One region of the Streptomyces sp. NPDC028910 genome, then DNA from elsewhere that is predicted to be linked to it. Evidence: riboswitches for the same ligand, from Rfam matches in the RefSeq annotation. Region 1 holds a riboswitch; the other holds the start of a gene.
What was found. Region 1 has a riboswitch for cobalamin ahead of ACZ4TV_RS09210 (ribonucleoside-diphosphate reductase subunit alpha). Riboswitches for the same ligand answer to the same signal wherever they lie in the genome.

Region 1 (5,532 bases):
CGGTGTACCGCGGGGACCGGTACAAGTTCGTCGCCAGGCTCAAGCGCCCGGCCGTCTGACACCGGCCGCCCGGCACACGCCCCGCCCCGCCCCGCACCACCGGAATCTTCACAGACCGGAATACGGACGGGGTCTTACGCCCACCGGGCGATTCCCCGTAGATTCCCTGCCCTTACGCAGATGATCGACGAGGGGACGAGGGTCATGCCTGAACCGGAAGCAACAGGGACAGAACGGGACGCGGCGAGTCCGGCCACCAGGCCGGGCTCGCCTTCTCCGAAGTCCATCGCCGTGTGGGTGCTCGTCGGACTCGTCGGCGCCATCGGCTGGGGCGTGCTGGCGCTCTCACGCGGCGAGGAGATCTCCGCCGCCTGGCTGCTCGCCGCCGCGCTGGGCTCGTACGCCATCGGCTACCGCTTCTACTCGCGGTTCATCGCCCACCGCGTACTGAAGGTGGACAAGACGCGGGCCACCCCCGCCGAACGCCTTGACAACGGTGTCGACTTCCACCCCACCGACCGACGGGTTCTTTTCGGCCACCACTTCGCCGCCGTCGCCGGCGCCGGACCGCTCGTCGGGCCGGTGCTCGCCGCGCAGATGGGTTACCTGCCCGGCACCATCTGGATCGTCGTGGGCGTGATCTTCGCCGGCGCCGTGCAGGACATGGTGACGCTGTTCTTCTCCACCCGGCGCGACGGCCGTTCGCTCGGCCAGATGGCCCGGGACGAGATCGGCCCGGTGGGCGGAGCCGCCGCCCTGATCGCCGTGTTCGCCATCATGATCATCCTCTTGGCCGTGCTCGCGCTGGTGATCGTCAACGCCCTGGCGCACTCGCCCTGGGGCGTCTTCTCCATCGGCATGACCATCCCGATCGCCCTCTTCATGGGCTTCTACCTGCGCGTCCTGCGACCCGGCCGGGTCACCGAGGTCTCGCTGATCGGTGTGGCCCTGCTGCTGCTCGCCATCGTCGCGGGCGGCTGGGTCGCGGAGTCCTCGCTGGCGGACACCTTCACCCTGGAGAAGGAGACGCTGGTCATCTGGATGATCGCGTACGGCTTCCTGGCCTCGGTGCTGCCGGTCTGGATGCTGCTCGCACCGCGCGACTACCTCTCCACCTTCATGAAGGTCGGCACCATCGCCCTGCTGGCCATCGGGGTGTTCATCGCGATGCCCACCCTGAAGATGCCCGCGGTCACCGACTTCGCCTCGCGCGGCGACGGCCCGGTCTTCGCCGGCTCGATGTTCCCGTTCGTGTTCATCACGATCGCCTGTGGCGCCCTGTCGGGCTTCCACGCACTGGTCTCCTCGGGCACCACCCCGAAGATGATCCAGAAGGAGACCCAGGTCCGGATGATCGGCTACGGGGCGATGCTCACCGAGTCCTTCGTCGCCGTCATGGCCGTGATCACGGCCTGCATCCTGGAGCCCGGCCTCTACTTCGCCATCAACTCCCCCGGCGGCGTCATCGGCACCACGGTGGAGTCGGCCTCGCAGGCGGTCACGAACTTCGGCTTCGCCATATCCCCGGAGGCCCTGGCCCAGGCCGCGAAGGACGTGGAGGAGACGAGCCTGCTCTCCCGTACGGGTGGCGCGCCGACCTTCGCACTCGGAATGTCGGAGATCTTCGCCTCGGTGATCGGCGGCGCTTCGATGAAGGCGTTCTGGTACCACTTCGCGATCATGTTCGAGGCGCTGTTCATCCTCACCACGGTGGACGCGGGGACCCGGGTCGGCCGCTTCATGCTCCAGGACACCCTGGGCAACGTGCACAAGTCCTTCAAGGACGTCAGCTGGAAGCCGGGCGTGTGGCTCGCCAGCGCCATCGTGGTCGGCGGCTGGGGCTACTTCCTGTGGGTCGGCGTGAAGGACCCGCTGGGCGGCATCAACCAGCTGTTCCCCCTGTTCGGCATCGCGAACCAGCTGCTGGCCGCCGTCGCCCTGGCGGTCTGCACCACGCTGCTGGTGAAGTCGGGGCGGCTCAAGTGGGCCTGGGTGACGGCGGTTCCGCTGGCCTGGGACGCCACGGTGACGCTCACCGCGAGCTACCAGAAGATCTTCTCCGAGGACGTCCGGGTCGGCTTCTTCGCCCAGCGCGACAAGTACCAGGCCGGCATCGACGCGGACAAGGTACTGCCGCCCGCCAAGAACATGGACGAGATGCACACGGTGGTCACCAACGCCACCGTGGACGGGGTCCTGTGCGCCCTCTTCGCGCTGCTGATCATCATCGTGCTGGCCGACGCGGCCCGCACCTGCTTCAAGGCGATCGGCAACCCGGAGTCGGCGAAGCTGGCCGAGGTCCCCTGGACCGAGTCGAAGATCATCGCTCCCGCGGGGCTGATCCCGACCGCCGAGGAGAAGGCCGAGCTCGCCGCGGCGGGCCTGGACTCGGGCGGCGGGCAGGTCAAGGAGCCGGTGGCCTGATGAGCCTGCGCAGCGCGCTGGCGAGGGCGCGGTACTTCGTACGGGAGTTCTCGGGGGAGGCGGCCTACGACCGGTACGTCGCCCACGCCCGCTCCCACGACCCGGACGCGGCGGTCCTTACCCGCCGCGCGTTCGAACGCGCCCGCACGGACGCCCGCGAGGCGGACCCCCGCGAGGGCTTCGGCTGCTGCTGAGCCCGTACGCAGGGCCCTGCCCATCGCGGGCGGGGCCCTGCGGCGTGCTCAGCACCCAGTCCTTGAGGGGCTCGGTCTGGAGGGTGATGCCGACGGGGTCGGGGAGGTAGATGGGGATGCCGGTCTCCGCGTAGGCGCGGGGTTTCTCCTGCCGGACCCGGTGGTCGATGTCCGAGTCCCACGACACGACTTCGACAGCCATGAGGACGGAGTCGGGGTCGCACCACTCACCTTGCCCGACGAACGCCTTCGAGTGCGCCACCGCAGCGTCCGGAATCGCCCGGCCGGACCGGCACTCCTGCACCTTGAGGCCCCGCCCCGGGTGAGGCCAGAGCTCGGGCCGCTGCTGCATACAGATCCGCGTGAGCCACTGGATGATCATCCCGTGGTCGCCGTCCTGCAACGCCTTGCTTCTCAGCTTCCCGTCGATGAATTCCAGCCTCAGCCCTTCCATCCGGTTGCGGGCGATCAGGGCGAGCTCTTCGAACTCTTCGGTCAGCATGTGGGGCCGATCGGTCATCACGGTCATCACGGTAACGCCGGGCGCCGACACCGTCCTGCACACTCGACCCCATGGACATAGTGATCAGGGCGGCGCTGCCCGCCGAGTACGAACAGCTGGGCGAGATCACCGCGCAGGCCTACGTCGGCGACGGGCTCCTCGGCTCCGGCGAGGCGTTCTACGCGAAGGTCCTGCGCGATGTCGCCGGGCGGGCCGCCGACGGGGAGGTGCTCGTGGCCGTCGAGGAGGGGGCCGTCCTCGGCGGGGTGACCTTCGCCCCGCCCGGGAGTCCGCTGGCCGACATCGCCGGGCCCGGTGAGGCCGAATTCCGCATGCTGGCCGTCTCCCGCGAGGCGCGTGGACGCGGCGCGGGCGAGGCGCTGGTGCGGGCGTGCATGGCCCGGGCGCGCGAACTGCCGGGGGTCACGCACCTGGTGCTGTCCACTCAGCGCGGTATGACGGGGGCCCAGCGGATCTACGAGCGGCTCGGGTTCGTGCGTACGCCGGAGCGGGACTGGGCGCCCGTTCCCGGGCTGACCTTGCTCACGTACCGTCTGGAGCTGTAGCCGCACCGACACAACATGTGGGGGGTCGCGCATGCGCGGCCCCCCACATGTATGCTCAAGGCTGCTGTCGCCGCAGGGGAATCCGGTGCGAATCCGGAACTGTCCCGCAACGGTATGAAGTACACCCATTGGTGTATCCGCAAGTCCGAGGACCTGCCGACAGTGCGCCCGGGTCGACCGAACCGGGTGCCGACACGTCCGGGCCTCGCGGTTGGGCCGGTGGACGCCATGCGGTGTACGCGCTCCCGCGCGCCCGCATGCGCCCGCTCGCGCCCCGCTCCGCCGATGACCGGGCCGAGCGAGGGAGAGCTCCCGCCGTGACCATCGCGCCTTCCGCACCGCGCGCCGAGTCCACTTCTGGCGACACCACCGAGGGCCCGGGGGCCACGCTGCTGCGTACCCTCACCGAACTGACGGCGGACCTCCCCGACACCGACCCCGGCCGGGTCGCCGCCGCCGCGCTGCGCGGCCGCAGCTCCGCCGCCGACGAGGCCGAACTGCGCGGGCTGGCCACGGAGGCCGCCGCCGGCCTGATCTCCGAGGACCCGGCCTACTCCCGGCTCGCCGCCCGGCTGCTGACGCTGGCCGTCCGCGACGAGGCCGCCGGCCAGGGCGCCACCTCCTTCTCCGCCTCCGTCGAGGTCGGCCACCGTGAGGGGCTCATCGCAGACCGCACGGCCGAGTTCGTACGGACCCACGCGAGCCGCCTGGACGCACTGGTCGAGCACACCCTCGCCGAGGGCGCCGACGACCGCTTCGGCTTCTTCGGCCTGCGCACCCTGCACAGCCGCTACCTGCTGCGCCACCCGATCACCCGCCAGGTCATCGAGACCCCGCAGTACTTCATGCTGCGCGTGGCCTGCGGCCTCGCCGCCGACGAGAGCGTCCAGGCGGTCGAGGAGGTGGCCTCGCTGTACCGGCTGATGAGCCGCCTCGACTACCTGCCGTCCTCCCCCACGCTCTTCAACTCCGGCACCCGGCATCCGCAGATGTCCTCCTGCTACCTGCTGGACTCCCCGTTGGACGAGCTCGACTCGATCTACGACCGCTACCACCAGGTCGCGCGCCTGTCGAAGCACGCGGGCGGCATCGGCCTCTCGTACTCCCGCATCCGCGCCCGCGGTTCGCTGATCCGCGGCACCAACGGCCACTCCAACGGCATCGTGCCGTTCCTGAAGACGCTGGACGCCTCCGTCGCCGCCGTGAACCAGGGCGGCCGCCGCAAGGGCGCCGCCGCCGTCTACCTGGAGACCTGGCACGCGGACATCGAGGAGTTCCTGGAGCTGCGCGACAACACCGGTGAGGACCAGCGCCGTACGCACAACCTGAACCTGGCGCACTGGGTCCCGGACGAGTTCATGCGCCGCGTGAACGCCGACGCCGACTGGTCGCTGTTCTCCCCGGCCGACGTGCCGGAGCTGGTCGACCTGTGGGGCGACGCGTTCGACGCCGCCTACCGCAAGGCCGAGGCGGACGGCCTTGCCCGCAAGACCATGCCCGCCCGCGACCTGTACGGCCGGATGATGCGCACCCTCGCGCAGACCGGCCAGGGCTGGATGACCTTCAAGGACGCCTCCAACCGCACGGCGAACCAGACCGCCGAGCCGGGTACGGTCGTGCACTCCTCGAACCTGTGCACCGAGATCATCGAGGTCACCAACGACGGCGAGACGGCCGTCTGCAACCTCGGCTCGGTCAACCTGGGCGCCTTCGTCGTGGAGGGCGAGATCGACTGGGAGCGGATCGACGAGACCGTCCGCACCGCCGTGACCTTCCTCGACCGCGTGGTGGACATCAACTTCTACCCGACCGAGCAGGCCGGCCGTTCCAACGCCCGCTGGCGCCC
Region 2 (5,532 bases), on a different contig from region 1:
CTGTACGTCCAGGTCCGTGTCTTCGTCGCCGGCCACGTCCACGATCGTGACGGGCCCGGCGGGGCCCTCGGCCACCCGGACACCGTCCAGGGAGGAGGTGGTGCGGTGCAGCCGCCGCAGGGTGCGCCCCGACCACGGGCCCTCCTGCGCCTGGCCGGGAAACTCCCGGAACGGTTGCGCCCAGTTCAGGCGCAGCGCGAGCGCGGAGGCCAGGACGAGCCGGGTGTCCGCCCGCAGCGATACCGGCATGCGCTCGATCAGGCCGCCCGTCCGGTACGAGGCCCACGCGTCCAGGGCCTTGCCGTCCTCGTCCGGATTCCCCGTCAGCGTCGCCAGGGCGCCCGGCGGAAGCCGCGCCGACCAGCTCCGCTTCAGCGGGAGTCCGGCTTTCGACCACACCCCGGTCACCGCCTGGAGACCGCGTACGCCGGCCAGCGCGACCAGCAGCTCCCGTGCCGCCTCGGCTGCGGCCTCGGCGGGTATGCCCAGCGCCTGCGCCAGTTCGGCGCGGGCCGGGCCGTCCGAGCCGTCCGCGAGGAGGGCGAGCAGCGGCCAGACCCCGGCCGCGGTGAAGACCGTGCCCGCGTCCCCGGCCGTGGCGGGCGCGGCCCAGCGCGCCGTGAGGCGGTTGACCGCCCGCACCGTCGAGTTCCTCATGCGGGGAGCGTACGTGGAGGGGCGCGGCCGGACCGGAGCGGATGGCCCCGGCCGGGGGGCCCGCGGGCGGGGCCCCCGGCCGGTGGTCGCGCAGGCCCCGGTGGACCTGGTAGGTGCCGGAATCGGCCAGTCTCTGCAGCGCCTTGTAGTCCTCGTACCCGGCGGACCAGCTCCAACCGCCCGGCGAGATCAGCACCTTGAGGCCGGGGTGCCTGGCCTTGAGCTCGCGCAGCCGGTTGAAGTTGGAGTTCTCGGCGTAGGGCGGGCGGACGTCGCCGGCCCAGGTGGCGCCTGCCACGACGGCGCGGACGCGCCACGCAGCGGCCTAGGACAGGCTCCACTGGCCCACGTCGTCGGCGAGACCGCCGTTGAGGGCGAACTGGACCGCGGCCAGGCCGGCGTCCCGGGGGAGCCGGAAGGTCACGAAGCCCTCGGCCGTGCCGCCCGGGTCGAGGGTGACGGTCTCGGGGAAGCCCGCCCCGGCCGTCGTGGGGACGTTGAGCCCGGCGAACCGCTGCCCGGTGGTGTCCAGCAGATGCGCGGCCGGTGCGGGGGAATCCTTGTAGACGGCGGTGCCGGTGTTCTCCAGGTGGAACCGCACCGCGACGAGCCGGTCCGAGCCCTCGGGCTCCGGGCCGGTGGGGCTCGCGGGGTCGACCACCCGCGTCAGCGTGACGTCGAGCCGCTGGCCGGGCTCGTTCCCGGCGAGCGCGATCGTCTCCCCGGAACCCCCGGGACCCCCGGGACCCCCGGGACCCCCGGGACCCGCGCCCAGCAGCGCGGGGGCGAGCAGCGCGATGGCCACGAGAGTGCCCCGGAGGCGGCAGCGGCGTCCCGGACGGCCTGGTTCTCGGCTTCGGGACATGACGAACCTCCCGGTCCACGCGCCACCCTCTCCACGATCCTCCGCGTCCGCGCGCGCCGCCACCCCCTGACCCCGCAGGCATCTCAAGAGGCGGACACACGCCGAATTCAGTGGATCTCCGGAGCGAGCCGTGTCATGGTTGGTCTCGCCGAAGGGGTGTAGCTCAGCTGGTCAGAGCGCCGGTCTCCAAAACCGAAGGCCGCAGGTTCGAATCCTGCCGCCCCTGCCATGTTCATCAGCGGCTTCGCCGCAAACGCCACGTCAGGTCCCGCCCGTGTGCACGGGCGTGGCGTGGCGTCGCCGGTTCGGGGCACTCCACGTGGGAGTAGGCCACGAGCCGGACGTGACGGTTCCGTTGCTCCGGATGTCGGCTGTCATCTGCCGGATCCTCCCCAGGGTCCGGCCCGATGGCGTGTTCGGGCCCCCCGCGGGCCGGTGACGTGCGCTTTCTGGCACACTGGCCGCGTTACCCAGGCGGTGCAGGACAGGAAACCGGTGCGATTCCGGTGCGGTCCCGCCACTGTGACCGGCCATCCCCGTGCGGGAGGGCCGGGAGTCAGACACTGACGCGCCGCCTCCGCTCGTTCCGCACGTCGACCAGGGGACGCGGATCCCCCGGAGAGGCCCCGCCATGTCGCGTTCCCGCGCCGTCTTGCGCGCATTCGTCCCGCTCGCGTTCCTGATACCCCTGGCCGCGTGTGCCGGTTCGCCCGGGGTGCGGCAGGACCAGGCCGCGGGGGACTCCGCCGCCGCGCCCGGTTTCCCGTACACCGTCACCAACTGCGGGGTCAGCAGCACCTATCAGGCTCCGCCGCAGCGCGCGGTCACCATGAACCAGCACGCCACCGAGCTGCTGCTCGCCCTCGGGCTGGGTGACCGGATCGCCGGGTCCGCCTACCTCGACGACGCCGTGCTGCCGGCCTACCGGCCCGCCTACGACAAGATCAAGGTGCTGGCCAAGGAATACCCCTCCAAGGAGGTCCTCCTCGGCGCCGACCCGGACTTCGTGTACGGCGGGTACGCCAGCGCCTTCGACAAGGCGCAGGGCCGCGACCGCGAGGGGCTCGCCACGTCCGGTATCAACTCCCGGCTGAACGTGGAGTACTGCGCCGAGGGCGCCGTCGGCCTCGATCAGCTGAAGACCGAGATCACCGAGGTCGCGCGGACCTTCGGCGTGCCCGAGCGCGGCGCGAAGCTCATCGAGGACGAGCAGCGCCGCATCGAGGCCGTGACCGCGCGGGTCAAGGACAAGCCCTGGCCGTCCGTCTTCGTCTACGACTCCGGTGAGACCTCCGCCTTCACCTCCGGAGGAAACGGCATCGGCAACGAGATCGTCTCCCTCTCCGGCGGGACGAACGTCTTCGCCGACCTCAAGGACGCCTTCGGTGACGTGTCGTGGGAGAAGGTCATCGAGCGGGCGCCCGAGGTCGTCCTCATCTACGACTACGGCGGCACCACCGTCGAAGCCAAGAAGCAGCGCCTGTTGAACGACCCGGCCCTCGCTCAGGTTCCCGCCGTCAAGAACCGGCGGTTCGTCGTCCTGCCGCTCTCCTCGGCCGTCCTCGGCGTGCGCGTCGCCGACGCCGTCGAGTCGCTGGGCGGCCAGCTCCACCCCGACGCCGCGTGAGGCTCCGCACCGCGGCGGTCCTCCTCGTGCTGGCCGCCGCGCTCGTCGCGTCGGCCGTCGCGGGGCTGGCGCTGGGGCCCGTACGGATCGCCCCCGGCCGGGTGCTTGACATCGTCCTCGGCGGCCTGTCGGGGGAGGGGCACAGCGGAGCCTTCGCCTCCATCGTGTGGGACGTCCGCATGCCGCGCGTCCTCCTCGGGGCCGTCGTCGGCGCGGGGCTCGCGGTGGCGGGCGCCGTGCTGCAGGCCCTCGTACGCAACGAGCTCGCGGACCCCTTCCTGCTCGGCGCCTCCTCCGGGGCCTCGGCGGGAGCCGTCCTCGTGATCGTCTTCGGTACGGCGGCCGTCGGGTTCGGCATGGGCGTGCCGCTCGCCGCCTTCGCCGGTTCCATGGCCGCGCTCGTCGGCGTCTACGCGATGGCCCGGCGCGGCGGAACCATGACCACCGGCCGGCTGGTCCTGGCCGGCGTGGCCGTCCAGTACATCCTGTCCGCCTTCACCAGCCTCGTCCTCGTGCTCGCCGCGCACCCCGACCAGATCCGCACCGTCCTCTTCTGGACGCTCGGCGGCCTCGGCGGGGCCCGCTGGGACGAACTGGCCCTGCCCTCCGCCGCGCTGCTCGTCGGCACCGGACTGCTCATCGCCCTCGCCCGGCCGCTCGACCTGCTCCTCGCCGGGGAGGAGGGCGCGCACACCCTGGGCCTGGACACCGGACGCTTCCGCGCCGCCGTCTTCGTGCTCGCCTCCCTCGTCATCGGGGTGCTCGTCGCCTACAGCGGGGCGATCGGCTTCGTCGGGCTGATGGTTCCGCACGCCGCCCGGATGGTCGTCGGCGCCGGACACCGGGCGCTGCTGCCGGTGGCCGCGCTGGGCGGGGCGGTGTTCCTGACCCTGGCCGACCTGGTCGCCCGTACGGCCGCCGCGCCCGAGGAGATCCCGGTCGGCGTGGTCACCGCGCTCGTCGGCGGACCGTTCTTCCTCTGGATGCTGCGCCGCTCCAGCCGTACCGAGGGGATCGCCGGATGACCGGGAACCCGGCGCGGCCGGTGGAACTCGCGGTCCAGTCCGTGCGTTACGAGATCGACGGGCACACACTGCTGCACGGAGTCGACCTCACCGCCAGACCCGGCGAGACGGTGGGTGTGGTCGGCCCCAACGGCAGCGGCAAGACCACGCTGCTGCGCTGCGTTTACGGCACCCTGCGGCCCACCGCCGGCCGGATCCTGCTGGACGGCGCGGACGCGGGCGCGCTCACCGTCAAGGACCGGGCGCGGCGCGTGGCCGTCGTACCGCAGGACGCGAGCGGCACCTTCGGGCTGACCGCCCGCGAGGTCGTCGCCATGGGCCGCAGCCCGCACAAACGGTTCTGGGAGCAGGACGGTCCGGAGGACGTACGGCGCGTCGCCGACGCCCTGGAGACCGTGGGTGCGGGCCCCTTCGCCGCGCGCCGCTTCGACGGGCTCTCCGGCGGCGAACGCCAACGCGTCCTGGTGGCGCGGTCCCTCGTCCAGGACCCCGGCCTGCTGGCCCTCGACGAGCCGACCAACCACCTGGACATCCGCTACCAGCTGGAGATCCTGGCCCTGGTCCGCGCCCTGCCCGCCACCAGCCTGCTCGTCCTGCACGACCTCAACCTCGCCGCCGCCTTCTGCGAGCGGCTGTACGTCCTGTCGCGCGGCCGGGTCGTCGCCTCGGGACCGCCGCGGGACGTGCTCACCGAGGAACTGCTGGCCGAGGTGTACGGGGTACGGACGCGGGTCGAGGTCCACCCGGACACGGGCGCGCCGAACATCGTCTACCTTCCGCGGGCGGGGGAGCGCGTGGGGACCTGAGGACGCTGCCGGATGCGGTGCTGGACGCGCCGTCGGCCATCCGGACCCCGCCGTCCGTCACAGCCTCGATGCTCAGCCGTACGGGCGATCAGGGGCCGGCGGCGCCGATGGCTACGCGGTCCCGGGTTCCTGATAGCCGTACGGGCGCGTGATGATCTCCATCCCGTGCCCCGAGGGGTCCGTGAAGTACACGCCGCGGCCCCCGTCGTTGTGGTTGATCTCGCCGGGGTGCTTGCCGTGCGGGTCGGCGAAGTACGGGACCCCCGCCGACCGGATCTTCTCGAACGCCACGTCGAACTCCTCCTCGGAGAGGAGGAACGCGTAGTGCTGCGCGGTGATGGACTCGGCCGGGATGGTCGCGAAGTCCAGGGTGACGCCGTTGCTGGTGTCGACGGGGATGAAGGGTCCCCACTCCGTCCCGACCTCGAGGCCGAGGATGTGCGCCAGGAATGCGGCGGACTCCCGGTTGTCACGGGAGTGGATGATCGTGTGGTTCAGTTGCACAGACATGAGTGAATGCCTCCGAAAGGCACATCACGGGCGCCTCCATGC

Region 2: it holds a riboswitch for cobalamin, as region 1 does, so the genes downstream of both, ACZ4TV_RS21460 (ABC transporter substrate-binding protein) here and ACZ4TV_RS09210 (ribonucleoside-diphosphate reductase subunit alpha) in region 1, are expected to answer to the same signal.

Annotation. Positions count from the first base shown of each region.
Region 1 is NZ_JBVHVF010000005.1:58,212-63,743, reverse strand. It holds gene ACZ4TV_RS09235 (GntR family transcriptional regulator) at 1-59, shown strand, start outside; gene ACZ4TV_RS09230 (carbon starvation CstA family protein) at 181-2,424, shown strand; gene ACZ4TV_RS09225 (CstA-like transporter-associated (seleno)protein) at 2,424-2,618, shown strand; gene ACZ4TV_RS09220 (Uma2 family endonuclease) at 2,542-3,147, opposite strand; gene ACZ4TV_RS09215 (GNAT family N-acetyltransferase) at 3,192-3,686, shown strand; cobalamin riboswitch at 3,728-3,861, shown strand; gene ACZ4TV_RS09210 (ribonucleoside-diphosphate reductase subunit alpha) at 4,004-5,532, shown strand, end outside.
Region 2 is NZ_JBVHVF010000017.1:151,480-157,011, forward strand. It holds gene ACZ4TV_RS21445 (serpin family protein) at 1-657, opposite strand, end outside; gene ACZ4TV_RS21450 (DUF4352 domain-containing protein) at 983-1,462, opposite strand; tRNA gene ACZ4TV_RS21455 (tRNA-Trp) at 1,675-1,751, shown strand; cobalamin riboswitch at 1,969-2,108, shown strand; gene ACZ4TV_RS21460 (ABC transporter substrate-binding protein) at 2,154-3,149, shown strand; gene ACZ4TV_RS21465 (FecCD family ABC transporter permease) at 3,146-4,174, shown strand; gene ACZ4TV_RS21470 (ABC transporter ATP-binding protein) at 4,171-4,980, shown strand; gene ACZ4TV_RS21475 (VOC family protein) at 5,092-5,490, opposite strand.